Regions from separate parts of the Streptomyces sp. NPDC054834 genome, predicted to be linked through region 4. Evidence: riboswitches for the same ligand, from Rfam matches in the RefSeq annotation. Region 4 holds a riboswitch; each other region holds the start of a gene.
The links. Region 4 has a riboswitch for cyclic di-AMP ahead of ACWGJM_RS25290 (NlpC/P60 family protein). Riboswitches for the same ligand answer to the same signal wherever they lie in the genome.
Positions count from the first base shown of each region.

Region 1: it holds a riboswitch for cyclic di-AMP, as region 4 does, so the genes downstream of both, ACWGJM_RS38600 (M23 family metallopeptidase) here and ACWGJM_RS25290 (NlpC/P60 family protein) in region 4, are expected to answer to the same signal.
Region 2: it holds a riboswitch for cyclic di-AMP, as region 4 does, so the genes downstream of both, ACWGJM_RS00095 (transglycosylase family protein) here and ACWGJM_RS25290 (NlpC/P60 family protein) in region 4, are expected to answer to the same signal.
Region 3: it holds a riboswitch for cyclic di-AMP, as region 4 does, so the genes downstream of both, ACWGJM_RS08070 (NlpC/P60 family protein) here and ACWGJM_RS25290 (NlpC/P60 family protein) in region 4, are expected to answer to the same signal.

Region 1 covers NZ_JBSGZV010000044.1:32,038-35,355, forward strand. The annotation lists gene ACWGJM_RS38590 (HPr family phosphocarrier protein) at 1-30, shown strand, start outside; gene ACWGJM_RS38595 (GntR family transcriptional regulator) at 179-874, opposite strand; gene ACWGJM_RS38600 (M23 family metallopeptidase) at 1,089-1,859, opposite strand; cyclic di-AMP (ydaO/yuaA leader) riboswitch at 1,873-2,034, opposite strand; gene ACWGJM_RS38605 (M16 family metallopeptidase) at 2,271-3,318, opposite strand, start outside.
Region 2 covers NZ_JBSGZV010000001.1:16,707-20,024, forward strand. The annotation lists gene eno (phosphopyruvate hydratase) at 1-1,051, opposite strand, end outside; gene ACWGJM_RS00095 (transglycosylase family protein) at 1,382-2,074, opposite strand; cyclic di-AMP (ydaO/yuaA leader) riboswitch at 2,079-2,263, opposite strand; gene ACWGJM_RS00100 (transglycosylase family protein) at 2,446-3,318, opposite strand, start outside.
Region 3 covers NZ_JBSGZV010000004.1:172,307-175,624, forward strand. The annotation lists gene ACWGJM_RS08065 (tellurite resistance/C4-dicarboxylate transporter family protein) at 1-125, opposite strand, end outside; gene ACWGJM_RS08070 (NlpC/P60 family protein) at 152-1,324, opposite strand; cyclic di-AMP (ydaO/yuaA leader) riboswitch at 1,333-1,509, opposite strand; gene pcrA (DNA helicase PcrA) at 1,738-3,318, shown strand, end outside.
Region 4 covers NZ_JBSGZV010000019.1:139,269-142,586, reverse strand. The annotation lists gene ACWGJM_RS25295 (DUF1996 domain-containing protein) at 1-1,235, opposite strand, end outside; cyclic di-AMP (ydaO/yuaA leader) riboswitch at 2,000-2,170, shown strand; gene ACWGJM_RS25290 (NlpC/P60 family protein) at 2,179-3,318, shown strand, end outside.

The sequences.
Region 1 (3,318 bases), on a different contig from region 4:
GGACTCGAGGAACTGCCCGAGACCGTCTGAGCGCACACCGCACAGAACGGTGGAGCCGCGTCGCCCCTTTCGGGCGGCGCGGCTCCACCGTTTTACCGGGAATTCCGGGAGCGCCATGAATTCAGGCAGCGGAAAATAACCCCCGCCGAATTGCTCCTCTTTGTATACGGCGCCCGTGTTAATGCCGCAGGCTCGGAATGTTTACGGCTTGTTGCGAAGTCCTCACGCGTTCCGGGCGGTCGGTGCCGCCGGTGAAACGCAGCCGGTGCGCGGCCGTCGCGCGTTCGGTGTGCAGCGCCGTGATCGCCCTGGCGCGCTCGCCCTCGCCACGCGCCACCGCGTCCACGATGGCGCCGTGCTCGGTCCAGGACTCCACCGGGTCGGCGGGCGCCTCCACCGTGTACATCCAGGCGATCTTGTGCCGCAGCTGGGTCAGTACGGAGGTCAGGGCGTGGCTGCCGGAGGCCTGGGCGAGCGTCTCGTGGAACCAGCCGCCCAGGGAGCGCAGGTCGTCGCTGTTGCCCCGGCGGGCCCGCTCCTGGCCCAGCCGCACCAGGCCGCGCAGCACCTTGAGATGGGCCTCGGTGCGCCGCTGGGCGGCCCGGGCGGCACCGAGCGGCTCCATCAGCATGCGCATCTCCAGCAGGTCGGCGGCCTCCTGCTCGGTCGGCTCGGCGACGCACGCGCCCGCGTGCCGCCGGGTCACCACGAAGCCCTCGGCCTCCAGGGTGCGCAGGGCCTCCCGGACGGGGACGCGCGAGACGCCGTAGCGGCGGGCGAGGAGTTCCTCCGTGAGGCGGCTGCCGCGCTCGTGGACGCCGGCCACGATGTCGTCCCGGATCGCCGTGCATACCGAGTGCGCCGGAATACGCATGACCGACCTCCGCCTTAATCCCCGTGAAACGTCGCCGATGGACGCGCGTTCCGTGACTCTATTGCAATGAGCGGGAATTTCCGACGGCGGGTCGGAATCCATGGATATTTTTTGGACAGCGAGGGGTGACGGGGCGCACGGAAACCACAAAAGCCCCGGCTCGTGGACCGGGGCTTCGGGTGGGGGTGGGTCTCCTGGCGGGAGTGCGCCTTCGTCAGACGTTCACGCCGTGCTTGCGGAGGTAGGCGACAGGGTCGACGTCGGAGCCGTACTCGGGGGTGGTGCGGGCCTCGAAGTGGAGGTGCGGCCCGGTGGTGTTGCCGGTCGCGCCGGACAGGCCGATCTGCTGGCCCGGGACGATCTTCTGGCCCACCGAGACGCCGATGGAGGACAGATGGCCGTACTGGGTGTACATGCCGTCGGCCATCTTGATCACGATCTGGTTGCCGTACGCCCCGCCCCAGCCGGTGGACACCACTGTGCCGGAGCCGACCGCGTGGACCGCGGTGCCGCTCGCGGCGTGGAAGTCGATGCCGGTGTGCGAGCCGGAGGACCACAGGGAGCTGCTGGCCTGGTAGCCGGTGGAGACGTAGGACCCGGTGATCGGCGCCACGAACGCGTTGAGCCGCTTGCGCTCGGCCTCGCGGGCCGCCCGCGCCTTGGCCTCGCGCGCCTTTTCCGCCTGCTCGCGGGCCTGCTCGGCGGCCTTCTTCCGCGCCGCCTCCTCGGCCGCCTTCAGGTCGGCGGCCTCCTGCTGGGCGGCCGCCTGGGCGTCGATGTGCTCGGGGACCGATTCGCTGATGGCGATGACCGGGGTGAGGGCGGTCTGCTCGGGCGCCGGCGCGGGCTCGGCGGCGAGCGCCGGGGCGGCGAGGCTGCCGACGGCGCCGGTGGTGGCGAGGACCGCGACGCCCGCCGCGCGGGCGGTGGTGCGGTGCATCCGGCTGGGACGGCGGTGCTTCCCGGTGGCGCGGGTGAACGCCATGAAGTGGCTGGTCCTTTCCTTCCTTCTCGCCTACCGGGTTAGCTGACGGGTTCGGAGCAGGAAGGTCTCCTACGGGCCCCCTCGCGGTGTGCGCGGGCGTCCGATTCACCCCAAGGGACGATGGGTCCCCGGCTCCCCTGGCTCGCGCCGTACGGGGACTCGGCGATCGCTGTCCGGTGCCGCGGGTGCGGCGCACTGCCTGACGAACAGCCTGGACGACGCTAAGGGCCACGACTTTCAATCCTCAAACGCAACAGGGTTTTTGTAGTGCACGCCACAGGGCAGACAGGCAACCTCCGCCCCAATTCGGACATCTGGGCAGAGACATGGGAGACGGACCCGGGGAACACCGTGGGGCCCCGGTGATCCATCGTCACCGGGGCCCCACGCGCGCGTGCCGCTGTCGCTCGCCTACTCGGCCGGCACGACGGAGACCTCGCCGATGCCGAGGGCCTCGACCGGCTCCTTGATCTGTGCCGCGTCCCCGACCAAGATCGTCACCAGACGGTCCACCGGGAAGGCGTTGACGACCGCAGCGGTGGCCTCCACCGTGCCGCTCGCGGCGAGCTGCCGGTACAGCGTCGCCTGGAAGTCCTCGGGCAGGTGCTGCTCCACCTGGTCGGCCAGTGTGCTCGCCACGGCCGCCGCCGTCTCGTACTTCAGCGGCGCCACCCCGACGAGGTTCTGCACGGCCACGTCGCGCTCGGCGTCGGTGAGCCCCTCCGCGGCGAGCGTGCGCAGCACCGTCCACAGGTCCTGGAGGGCGGGACCGGTGTTCGGGGTGTCCACGGAGCCGCTGATGGCCAGCATCGAGGCGCCGTTGCCCTCGGGGCCGGACCTGAGGACCTGCCCGAACGCGCGGACGCCGTAGGTGTAGCCCTTCTCCTCGCGCAGGACGCGGTCCAGGCGGGAGGTGAGGGTGCCGCCGAGGCAGTAGGTGCCGAGCACCTGGGCGGGCCACACACGGTCGTGCCGGTCGGCGCCGACGCGGCCGATGAGCAGCTGGGTCTGGACGGCGCCGGGGCGGTCGACGATGACGACGCGTTGGGTGTCGTCGGCGGTCACCGGCGGCACCGGGCGCGGCTGGGCCGCGGAGCCGCTCCACGCGCCCAGGGTCTCGCCGAGCAGCTCGTCGAGGTCGATGCCGGTGAGGTCGCCGACCACGACGGCGGTGGCGGTGGCGGGCCGCACGTGCCGCTCGTAGAAGGCGCGGACGGCCGCCGAGTCGATCTTGGCGACGGTGTCCTCGGTGCCCTGGCGGGGCCGGGACATGCGCGAGGTGGCCGGGAAGAGCTGCCGGGACAGCTCCTTGGCGGCGCGGCGGGAGGGGTTGGCCAGCTCGTGCGGGATCTCGTCGAGGCGGTTGCGCACCAGCCGCTCGACCTCGCCGTCGGCGAACGCGGGCGCTCTGAGGGCGTCGGCCAGCAGCCCGAGCCCCTTGGCCAGGCGGGAGGCCGGG
Region 2 (3,318 bases), on a different contig from region 4:
CGGCGTCCAGGGTCTCGGTCAGCGAGCCGATCTGGTTCACCTTCACGAGCAGGGCGTTGGCGGTGCCCTCCTCGATGCCGCGGGCCAGGCGCTCCGGGTTGGTGACGAACAGGTCGTCGCCGACCAGCTGGACCTTGTCGCCGAGCTTGTCGGTGATGACCTTCCAGCCGGCCCAGTCGTCCTCGAACAGCGGGTCCTCGATGGAGACGAGGGGGTAGGCCGCCACGAGCTCCTCGTAGTACTCAGTCATCTCGGCGGCGGAGCGGGACTTGCCCTCGAACTCGTACTTGCCGTCCTTGTAGAACTCGGACGCGGCGACGTCGAGCGCGAGCGCGATCTGCTCGCCCGGGATGTAGCCGGCCTGCTTGACGGCCTCGAGGATGAGGTCGAGGGCGGCGCGGTTGGACTCGAGGTTCGGGGCGAAGCCGCCCTCGTCACCGAGGCCGGTGGACAGGCCCTTCGACTTCAGGACCTTCTTCAGGGTGTGGTAGACCTCGGCACCCCAGCGCAGCGCCTCGGAGAAGGACTCCGCGCCGATCGGGGCGATCATGAACTCCTGGATGTCCACGTTGGAGTCGGCGTGCGAGCCGCCGTTCAGGATGTTCATCATCGGCACCGGCAGCAGGTGCGCGTTCGGGCCGCCCAGGTAGCGGAAGAGGGGGAGGTCGCTGGCCTCGGAGGCGGCGTGGGCCACGGCGAGCGAGACGCCGAGGATGGCGTTGGCGCCGAGGGAGCCCTTGTTGTCGGTGGCGTCCAGGTCGAACATCGCCTGGTCGATCAGGCGCTGCTCGGTGGCGTCGTAGCCGACCAGCTCCGGGCCGATCTGCTCGATGACGGCGAGGACGGCCTTCTCGACGCCCTTGCCCAGGTAGCGGTTGGGGTCACCGTCGCGGAGCTCGATGGCCTCGAAGGCGCCGGTGGAGGCGCCGGACGGGACGGCGGCACGACCCGTGCTGCCGTCGTCGAGGCCGACCTCGACCTCGACCGTGGGATTGCCTCGGGAGTCCAGGATTTCCCGGGCTACGACGACGTCGATGGACGGCACGAGCATCTCCTTCTTGGATGTGACGCTGAAAGTGCGGGGCTGGTGTGCCTTGCGACTAGAGCCTAACCGTCCCCGGGCCGTCGGCAGCCGACCGACCGCCCCGTGGACACGGTGACGGTACACATTGTTTGCCGACGGAACAAAGGGCCGGGAGGCAAAGAGACCGAGAGGCGGAGGGGAAGCAGAAGGAAAAGAAAAGACCCCGCCCCGGCGCGTACGGGGGAACACGCGCCGGAGCGGGGAGCCCCGTGGGGGACGGGGGGCGTGACCCTCACGGGGCCTCCATCATGGAGGCCACGGATATGAGGGCGCTGTGGTCGTACTACCAGCCAGGTGTCACTTCAGGTGCAGCTGCTGGCCCGGGTAGATGACATTGGCGTCGTCGATGATGTCCTTGTTCAGCTGGAACAGCTTCTGCCAGCCGCCGGCGACGTGGTGCTTCTCGGCGATCGAGCTGAGGGTGTCCCCCTTGACGACCTTGTACTCGCCGTCGCCCTTCTTGACCTTCTTGCCGGTCGGGGTGGTGACGGTCTTCTTGGCGGCCGGGCGCTCCGAGGAGCGGGAGGCGGCCTTCTGGTCGGCCGACCGGGTGGTGGTGCCGGCAGAGCTCGAGGAGTTGGAGGAGTTCGAGGAGCCGCTGCTCGAACCGGTGTAGGCGGCGCCGGACAGGCCCTTGCCGCAGACCGGCCAGGCACCCTTGCCCTGCGCGGCGAGGACCTTCTCGGCGACGGCTATCTGCTGGGACTTGGAGGCCTGGTTGGCCTGGGGGGCGTACTGCGTGCCGCCGTACGCGGCCCAGGTGGAGGCGGAGAACTGGAGACCGCCGTAGTAGCCGTTACCGGTGTTGATGGACCAGTTGCCGCCGGACTCGCACTGGGCGACCGCGTCCCACTCGGAGGCGGTGGCGGCGGAGGCGTTGCCGGCCGCCATCAGCGGGGCGGCGACGGCGGCGCCGGTGACACCGGCGACAGCGATGGCGCGAACGGCCTTGGACGGACGACGGTGCTTGCCCTTGCCGGAAAACAGCATGGATCGATCCCCTCACCGACGCCTGCGAGGTGAGCTGTCGGGTTCGGGCCGGTTGAGTTGCCCGGCCGCACCTCGCGTGGTTCTCGTGCGAGGTGCGGCTTCACCCCTAGCCGTCCCCGGCGGTCTTTCGACCTCCGGGCCCGGCGCTTACCTTGGGTCCCCCGCTCCTGCCTACGGCGCTTGACGCGACGACTGTTCCCGGGCAGCCGCTGGCAGGATTCGGCGTTGCGACGACCGGGGCCCGCGTTGGCGAGCGGTCACGACCGTAGACACGCGATCCGCGGAATTTCAAAGACGATCAGGGCTTCTGAGACTCATCCCACACTTTCAGCAAAGCGGACAACAAGCCCAAAACGGGGCGTCAACTCCCGCTACTTTGCACCCGTTTCGGCACTGAGTTCCAGGGTCTGACCGGGGGCGATGTTGTTCGGGTCGGTGCCGATGGCGTCCTTGTTCGCGGCGTAGAGCGCCCGCCACCCGCCCTCGAGGTCAAGGGAGTCGGCTATGGAGGCGAGGGTGTCACCGTCGCGGACGGTGTAGTCGCGCGCGGCGTGCCGGCCGGAGGTGGTGGCGGTCTGACCCTTTGTCACGCTTTCGTCCGCACTGTCACCCCGGTGACGGCCGCTGCTGATCGCCCCGGTGTCCACAAGGCTCCAGGAACCCCCGGTCTGCCATGAATTGTCCGAGTCGTCGACCTCGGGGGATGCCGTGGACGAGCCGCCGCTACCCCGGGACTTCCCGGAGCCGGAAGATGTCGACTTGTCCGTCTTGGCGGAATCGTCCGCACCCTTGGAGCCCGCATCGGCATCCAAGCCCGGCGAGGGCGAGGCGTCCGACGAGGAGCCGGAATCGGACGACCCCGACGAACCGGACGACGATCCCGAAGAATCCGCGGACCCCTTGGATTCCTTGGAATCGGATGAATCGGATGAATTCGACGAGTGGGAGGAGTCGTCGGAACCGGATGATCCGGACCCCCCGACGCCCGTGTCGACGTCCACCGAAGCGGAGTTCGACGTGAGGCCGGAGAGCAGGGCGCAGGTGGCCCAGGGCTTGGTGCCCTGGTCGGCGAGGATCTTCTCGGCGACCGCGATCTGCTGCGAGCGGCTGGCCTGGTCCGGGCTGGAGGCGTAGTCGAGGCCGCCGTACTTGTCCCAGTCGTCCTGGGACATCTGGAGGCCGCCGTAGTAGCCGTTACCCGTGTCGGCGCTCCACGAGCCGCCGCTCTCACATTCGGCCACCTT
Region 3 (3,318 bases), on a different contig from region 4:
GACAGCACTTCGCGACCGGCCAGCTGCAAGCCCACCGACACGATCCCGGTCGCCATGACGGCGGCACCGGCCGCCGGTGAACGCCGGGCCCACCAGACGCGCAGGGGTGAGAAGGGGCCGGGCATGGGCCCGATGCTAGGGGCCCGCCGGCTCAGGCCGGACGCACCACGCTGTGGATGATCGATTCGCCGCCGTAGTAGATCGACTCCTCCCGGACATAGGCGCCGGGCTTGGGAGCGTGGATCATCATGCCGTTGCCGATGTAGACGCCGACGTGGCTCACATCGTCGTAGAAGAAGACCAGATCACCGGGCCGGGCGTCGGCGAGGGAGACCGTGGTGCCGGCGTTGACCTGGTCGTAGGTGGTGCGCGGCAGGCTGACGCCGGCGGCCTTCCAGGCGGCCTGGGTGAGGCCGGAGCAGTCGTAGGAGCCAGGGCCGGTGGCGCCCCAGACGTACGGCTTGCCGATCTGGGCGCGGGCGAAGGCGATCGCCTTCTCGGCCTTGGTGGAGGACGAGGAGGACGGCGAGGTCGATGAGGTCGACGTGGACGAGTCCGACGAGGAGCCCGTCGAGGTCGACGCGTCCGACGAGCCGCTGTTCTGCTGCTGCGCCTCCGCCTGCGCCGCCGCCTGCTCCTTCGCGAGCTCAGCGGCCTTGCGCGCGGCCTCCTCCCGCTTCTGCTTCTCGATCGCCGCGAGCCGCGCCTTCTCCTGCGCCGTCAGCGTGGACAGCAGCTCGCGCGCGGTGGTGAGCTTCTTCTGGACGGTCGACTTGGCGGCCTGAAGATCGTGCTGGGAGTCGGTCAGCGTCTCGAGGCTCTCGGTGGCCTCCTGCCGCTTCTTCATGGTCGCGGACTGCTCGGTGACGTAGTCGTCGACCGCGTTCTTCTGCCGCTTGGTCAGCCGGCTCATCAGCTGGGCCTGGTCGAAGTAGTCCTGCGGGGTGTCCGCGAGCAGGAAGGTGGCGGTGTCGGGGGCGGCGGCCCCGGTCCGGTACTGGGCGGCCGCGAAGGAACCCAGCTTCTCGCGCGCCTTGTTGAGCTTCTCCGTGCGCTTGGCCACCTCGTCGAGGAGCGAGTCGACGCGCCGGCGCTGCTTGCCGGTCGTCTCCTTGGCCGCGTTGTACTTCTCGGTCGCCGACTCCGCCTGCCGGTACAGGTCGTCGACCTTCTTCTCGACCTCCTCCATGCTCGGCTTGTGGTCGGTGGAGGGGGTGGCGTCGGCCGTCTGGGAGAGCAGGGCGACGGAGGTGAGGGCGGCGGTGGCGAGGGCGGGCTTGCGTATGCCTGCCACACCCGAGGGGCGCTTGCGGTGCGACGCCAAGGGAGGCGACTCCTTCCAATGTTCCGCCTACCGGGTTAGCTGTCGGGTTCGGGCGGGTGGTTCGGAAGGGTTGCCCTACGGCCGTCGTCCCCGGTGGGGAGGGCGGGCCGATTCACCCCAAGGTCTCGGTGGGTCCCCGGCTCCGGCTGCCGTGAGGGGCGCACCGGACTCGGCGGAGGCCGCGCGGCCCGGCGAGGTTCGCCGGTGGGGGTCGTACGGCCTGGCGGAACGCTAGCCAACTCGTGTGACTCATGTGAAGGTTGGTGCACGATATGTCCGATACATTTTCGTGACCCGAGACGGGTGTGTCGTTGTCGTGACCATGTGCTTTCACAGGGTGAGGAGATCGTCCGTCGGCCAAGTTCCGAGGGTGGCGGCCGGTTGTCGGTGGGGCGCCCTAGACTCGGAGAGCGATGAGCAGCCTCTTTGACGACAGCTTCCTGGCGGACCTCCAGGCCCCTCGCGGGCACGACGAGGAGTCACCGCCGCCGCCCGAGGACGATCACGCTCCGGAGCCGGTTCCGGACGATCTGTTCGGCGGGAAGTTCGACGTGCCGCCGGACCGGGACGAGTATTACCGCGACGGCGCCCCGCGCCCGGCGATCGACGCCGCCGCGCTCCTGGAGGGGCTGAACGACAACCAGCGCGCGGCCGTCGTCCACGCCGGCTCCCCGCTGCTCATCGTGGCCGGCGCCGGCTCCGGCAAGACCCGTGTGCTCACCCACCGCATCGCCCACCTGCTCGGCGAGCGGGGCGTCCACCCGGGCCAGATCCTGGCGATCACCTTCACCAACAAGGCCGCCGGCGAGATGAAGGAGCGCGTCGAGCAGCTCGTCGGCCCGCGCGCGAACGCTATGTGGGTGATGACCTTCCACAGCGCGTGCGTGCGGATCCTGCGCCGGGAGAGCAAGAAGCTCGGCTTCACGTCGTCGTTCTCGATCTACGACGCCGCCGACTCCAAGCGCCTGATGGCCCTGGTCTGCCGCGACCTGGAACTCGATCCCAAGCGCTACCCGCCGAAGTCCTTCAGCGCCAAGATCTCCAACCTGAAGAACGAGCTGATCGACGAGGAGGACTTCGCCGCCCAGGCCGCCGACGGCTTCGAGAAGACCCTCGCCCAGGCCTACGCCCTGTACCAGTCGCGGCTGCGCGAGGCCAACGCCCTCGACTTCGACGACCTGATCATGACGACGGTCAACCTGCTCCGCGCCTTCCCGGACGTCGCCGAGCACTACCGCCGCCGCTTCCGCCACGTCCTGGTCGACGAGTACCAGGACACCAACCACGCCCAGTACGCCCTCGTACGGGAGCTCGTCGGCACCTCGGAGCACCCGGCGGACGTGCCGCCCGGCCCGGACGACCTGACGCCCGCCGAGCTGTGCGTGGTGGGCGACGCCGACCAGTCGATCTACGCCTTCCGCGGCGCGACCATCCGCAACATCCTCCAGTTCGAGGAGGACTACCCGGACGCGACGACGATCCTGCTGGAGCAGAACTACCGCTCCACCCAGACGATCCTCTCCGCGGCCAACGCGGTCATCGAGCGCAACGAGTCCCGCCGCCCCAAGAACCTGTGGACCAACGCGGGCGCGGGCGCCCGCATCACGGGCTATGTCGCCGACACCGAGCACGACGAGGCGCAGTTCGTCGCCGACGAGATAGACCGCCTCACGGACGCGGGCGAGGCGAAGGCCTCAGACGTCGCCGTCTTCTACCGCACCAACGCCCAGTCCCGTGTCTTCGAAGAGGTCTTCATCCGCGTCGGCCTGCCCTACAAGGTCGTCGGCGGTGTCCGCTTCTACGAGCGCAAGGAGGTCCGGGACGTCCTGGCCTACCTGCGCGTCCTCGCCAACCCCGAGGACTCCGTCCCGCTGCGCCGCATCCTCAACGTGCCCAAGCGCGGCATCGGCGAGCGCGCCGAAGCGATGATCGACGCCCTGGCCCAGCGGGAGAAGATCAGCTTCCCGCAGGCGCTGAAGCGGGTCGACGAGGCG
Region 4 (3,318 bases):
CGCTGCACGAGTTGCGGGATGGCCTGGAAGCCGCCCGGGCACTTGCCCTCGGCGTCGGCGAACGCCACGTGGGTGCGGTGGTTGGCGCTGTCGATGTTCCGCCCGTCCCAGCAGCTCTGGAACCGGAACGTGCGCACCACGTCGCTGCCGGACGGGCACAGCGGGTACTTGTCCTTCAGCTGCCGGTCCTCGAAGCCGGTGCAGCTCCAGGAGGCGTTGGCGTTCGCGGGGCCGTTGACGAAGGCCTTGGCGTCCCCGGTGATGATGCGCAGCAGGCGCGGCATGGCCGTGACCTTGCCGCGGGCGCTGCCCTCGAAGGTCAGCGTGACGTCCTTCGGCGTGACGATCTGACCGGCGTTGCCCTCGGTTCCGCCGCCGGGGGCGTCCGCGTCGCGTTCCCTGGTGCCGTTCTGGAGGCGCAGCACCGGCCAGTAGTACGTGGACTTGTCGCCCTGGTCCACGCAGCTCGTGTCGGCGTTCGCGAGGTCCTCGTCGCTGGCGAAGGCGTTGTTGGCCTGGTTGCCGATGTAGTCGTGGAAGTGGTGGGCGCCGTTGGTGACGCCGGGAGCGACGATCACATTGTCGGAGTTGAACAGGCCGTTCGCGTTGACGCCGCAGCTGGAGGTGAACGTGCCGCGCGATGCGTCGGCCTGCGGGGCCGGGGTCCGGACGTCGGGCTGGACGGTGGTGATGTCCGTGTAGTCGGCGGCCACGGGGCCGTTGCCGCCCTGGCCGGAGCCGCCGTTGCCGTTCTGGCCGTCGCCGCCCTGGTTCTGGGTGCCGCTGTTCTGGCCGCCCTGGTCGCCGCTGCCCGCGGCGCCGCCCTGCTCGGCGGGCGGGCGCAGGGTGCACGCGGCCATGTCCTCGAGCCCCTGCGGGCGGTCGCCGACACTGTCGATGGCGGTGGCGATGCGCTCGATGGCCGCGCTCCGCTTCTCCTCGAGCGGGTTCATGATCGTGCCGTCGGCGGACCCGGGGTCCTGCCTGACGGCCTGCGCGGACGCCTGGAGTTGCTGGTAGGCGGCGGACACCTGCTGGTCCAGGAGGGCGAGTTCGCGGTCGACGTCCGCCCTGGCGTCGTCCGGCACGGAGGTCAGGCGGCTGCCGACGTCCGGGCAGTCGATGGTGGCCGACCCCGAGCCCCAGCCGCCCGCCTGAAGCACCCGGGCGTCCGTGCCGCCCTCGGTCGCCGAGGCGTAGACGTTCGCCGCGACGAGTCCACCCCCGCCCAGCATCAGGGCTACCGCGGCGAACGTCGCGCGCCGTGCACCTGTCGGGCGTCTGCGCCTGTTGCGTCCCACAGAACCACTCCCACACCTCGTGGCCGGCCCGGCATGGCAAGCCCCCGTCCCATACGGAGCCGGACGCGGGTGTGTTCAAGCACCTCACCGATTCATCGTGAACTCACAGGAGACGCCGGTCACGCCGGGCCGGCTGCGGCCGGCCGGCTTCCGGGACACTTGACCTTGTCTGCGTCGAGGCCTTCAGACTCGTCAGGCCGGGAAAGAATGCAACGAGGCACCCCTGAAATCCCTCAGTGACACGGCCCCCCCTATCGCCGCCGCGCACCGAGGGGGCAGGCCATCACCGGCCTGGGGCCGGAAGCGGCCTTTTCCTGCGGGAATCAGAATCGCGCAGTTCCCTCAGCTCCCCGGCGGGCGCTTTCTCGGCGGATTCCAGATTTCGCCGACGCCGTCGGCGGCACCGGGACGCGGACCCGGAGGACCTCGCCGACGCCGTCCTGCGGGAGTTGCTCCCGAGGGAGGGGCGACCGACGACACCGCGCTCGTCATCATGCGGTTATGAGGCGTCATCATGCGGTTGTGAGGCGGGGTTTCGCACGCCCCTCCGGGCACCTTCACCGGACGGCCACGAGCGCCAAGATGAATATCACAATTACGTATCGGACATTCCGCGCTTCAACCTTCACACCAGCCACACAAGTTGGTTAAGTTGGCGTCCAGACCGCACGGCTCCCCCCGGCGAACCTCGCCGGGCCGCGCGGCCTCCGCCGAATCCGGTGTCCCCGCAGGGCAACGGAGCCGGGGACCCAACCGACTTGGGGTGAATCGGCCCGACCGCCCGACGGGGCAGGGCCGTAGGGCATGCCTTCCACCATCGACCGCCCGAACCCGCCAGCTAACCCGGTAGGCGGAGCACGGAAGGAGTACGTCCCCCATGGCGCGCGAAAGCCGCGACGAGGTTCGGCAGCGAATCGACAGCCTTTACGACCAGACCGAGAGCGCCACGGGGAACTTCAACGCGACCCGCGCGACATCGGGGGGAACGCCCGGTCGTGGTGTGCGCCTCCGCAGGTCGGACAGGGGGAACGATCCCGCTCTGGACAGCATCGCCCAGCAGTGGATGACCGGGGCCCGTTCCAAACTGGGTCCCACCTCCCCCGCCGTACTCCCGGCGGACCGGACGTCACAGCGCCCGACCAGCCCCGCCGGTCTGGACAACATCGCCCGGCAGTGGATGACCGGGGCCCGCTCCAAACTGGGTCCCACCTCCCCCGCCATACTCCCGGCGGACCGGACGTCACAGCGCCCAGCCGGACGGCGCTCCAACGTCCCGGTCCCGAAAGAGCTGTTGGAAGCGGCCGAGCGCATCCTGCCGGAGCTGACCGCCGGGACCTCCGGGCAGGCGGGCGGACGCGCCGTGCCGGAGCTGACGGCCCGTCCCAGGGCGGAGCTGACGGCCGGGCCCGTCGCCGCGCTGCCCGCCGTGCCGGAACCGCGGCAGGAGACCCCCCTGGCGCTGCCCGCGGCCGAGCCGCGGCGGTCCTCGCCGCTGGCCTCGAAGGAAAAGAACCAGAAGAAGCTCGCCACGGCCCGGGACCTCCTCTCCCGCCGGATCGCCCAACCGGGCGCGCCCGCTCCCCTCGCGGCGGCCGAGCCCGCGCCTCCCGCCCCACAGGCTTGGCGTGGCGACCCCGAGCAGACCCTTCAGCCCGCGGAGCAGGAGTGGCTGCGCCGGCAGTGGTCCGGGCTCAGTGGGGGCTTGTCCGCCATGGGTGAAGCGAAAGCCCGCGGAGGTGCGGCGGCCGGGAGGAGCGCGATGGCCGGTGCCGGCATGGCAGCCGCCACGGCTGGGTCCCCCGGTGCCGGCGCAGCCGTCGGTGCCGCCCCGTCCATGGGCGTCGCCGCCCAGGGCGCGACCCCCATGACCGCCACCGGAACATTCAGCGTCCCCAACCCCCTCACGGACAGCGGCGCCTTCAGCGTCCCCAACCCGGTCGCGAACACCGGCACCTTCGCCGTCCCCAACCCCCTCACCGACAGCGGCGCCTTCGCCGTCCCCAACCCCCTCACCGAC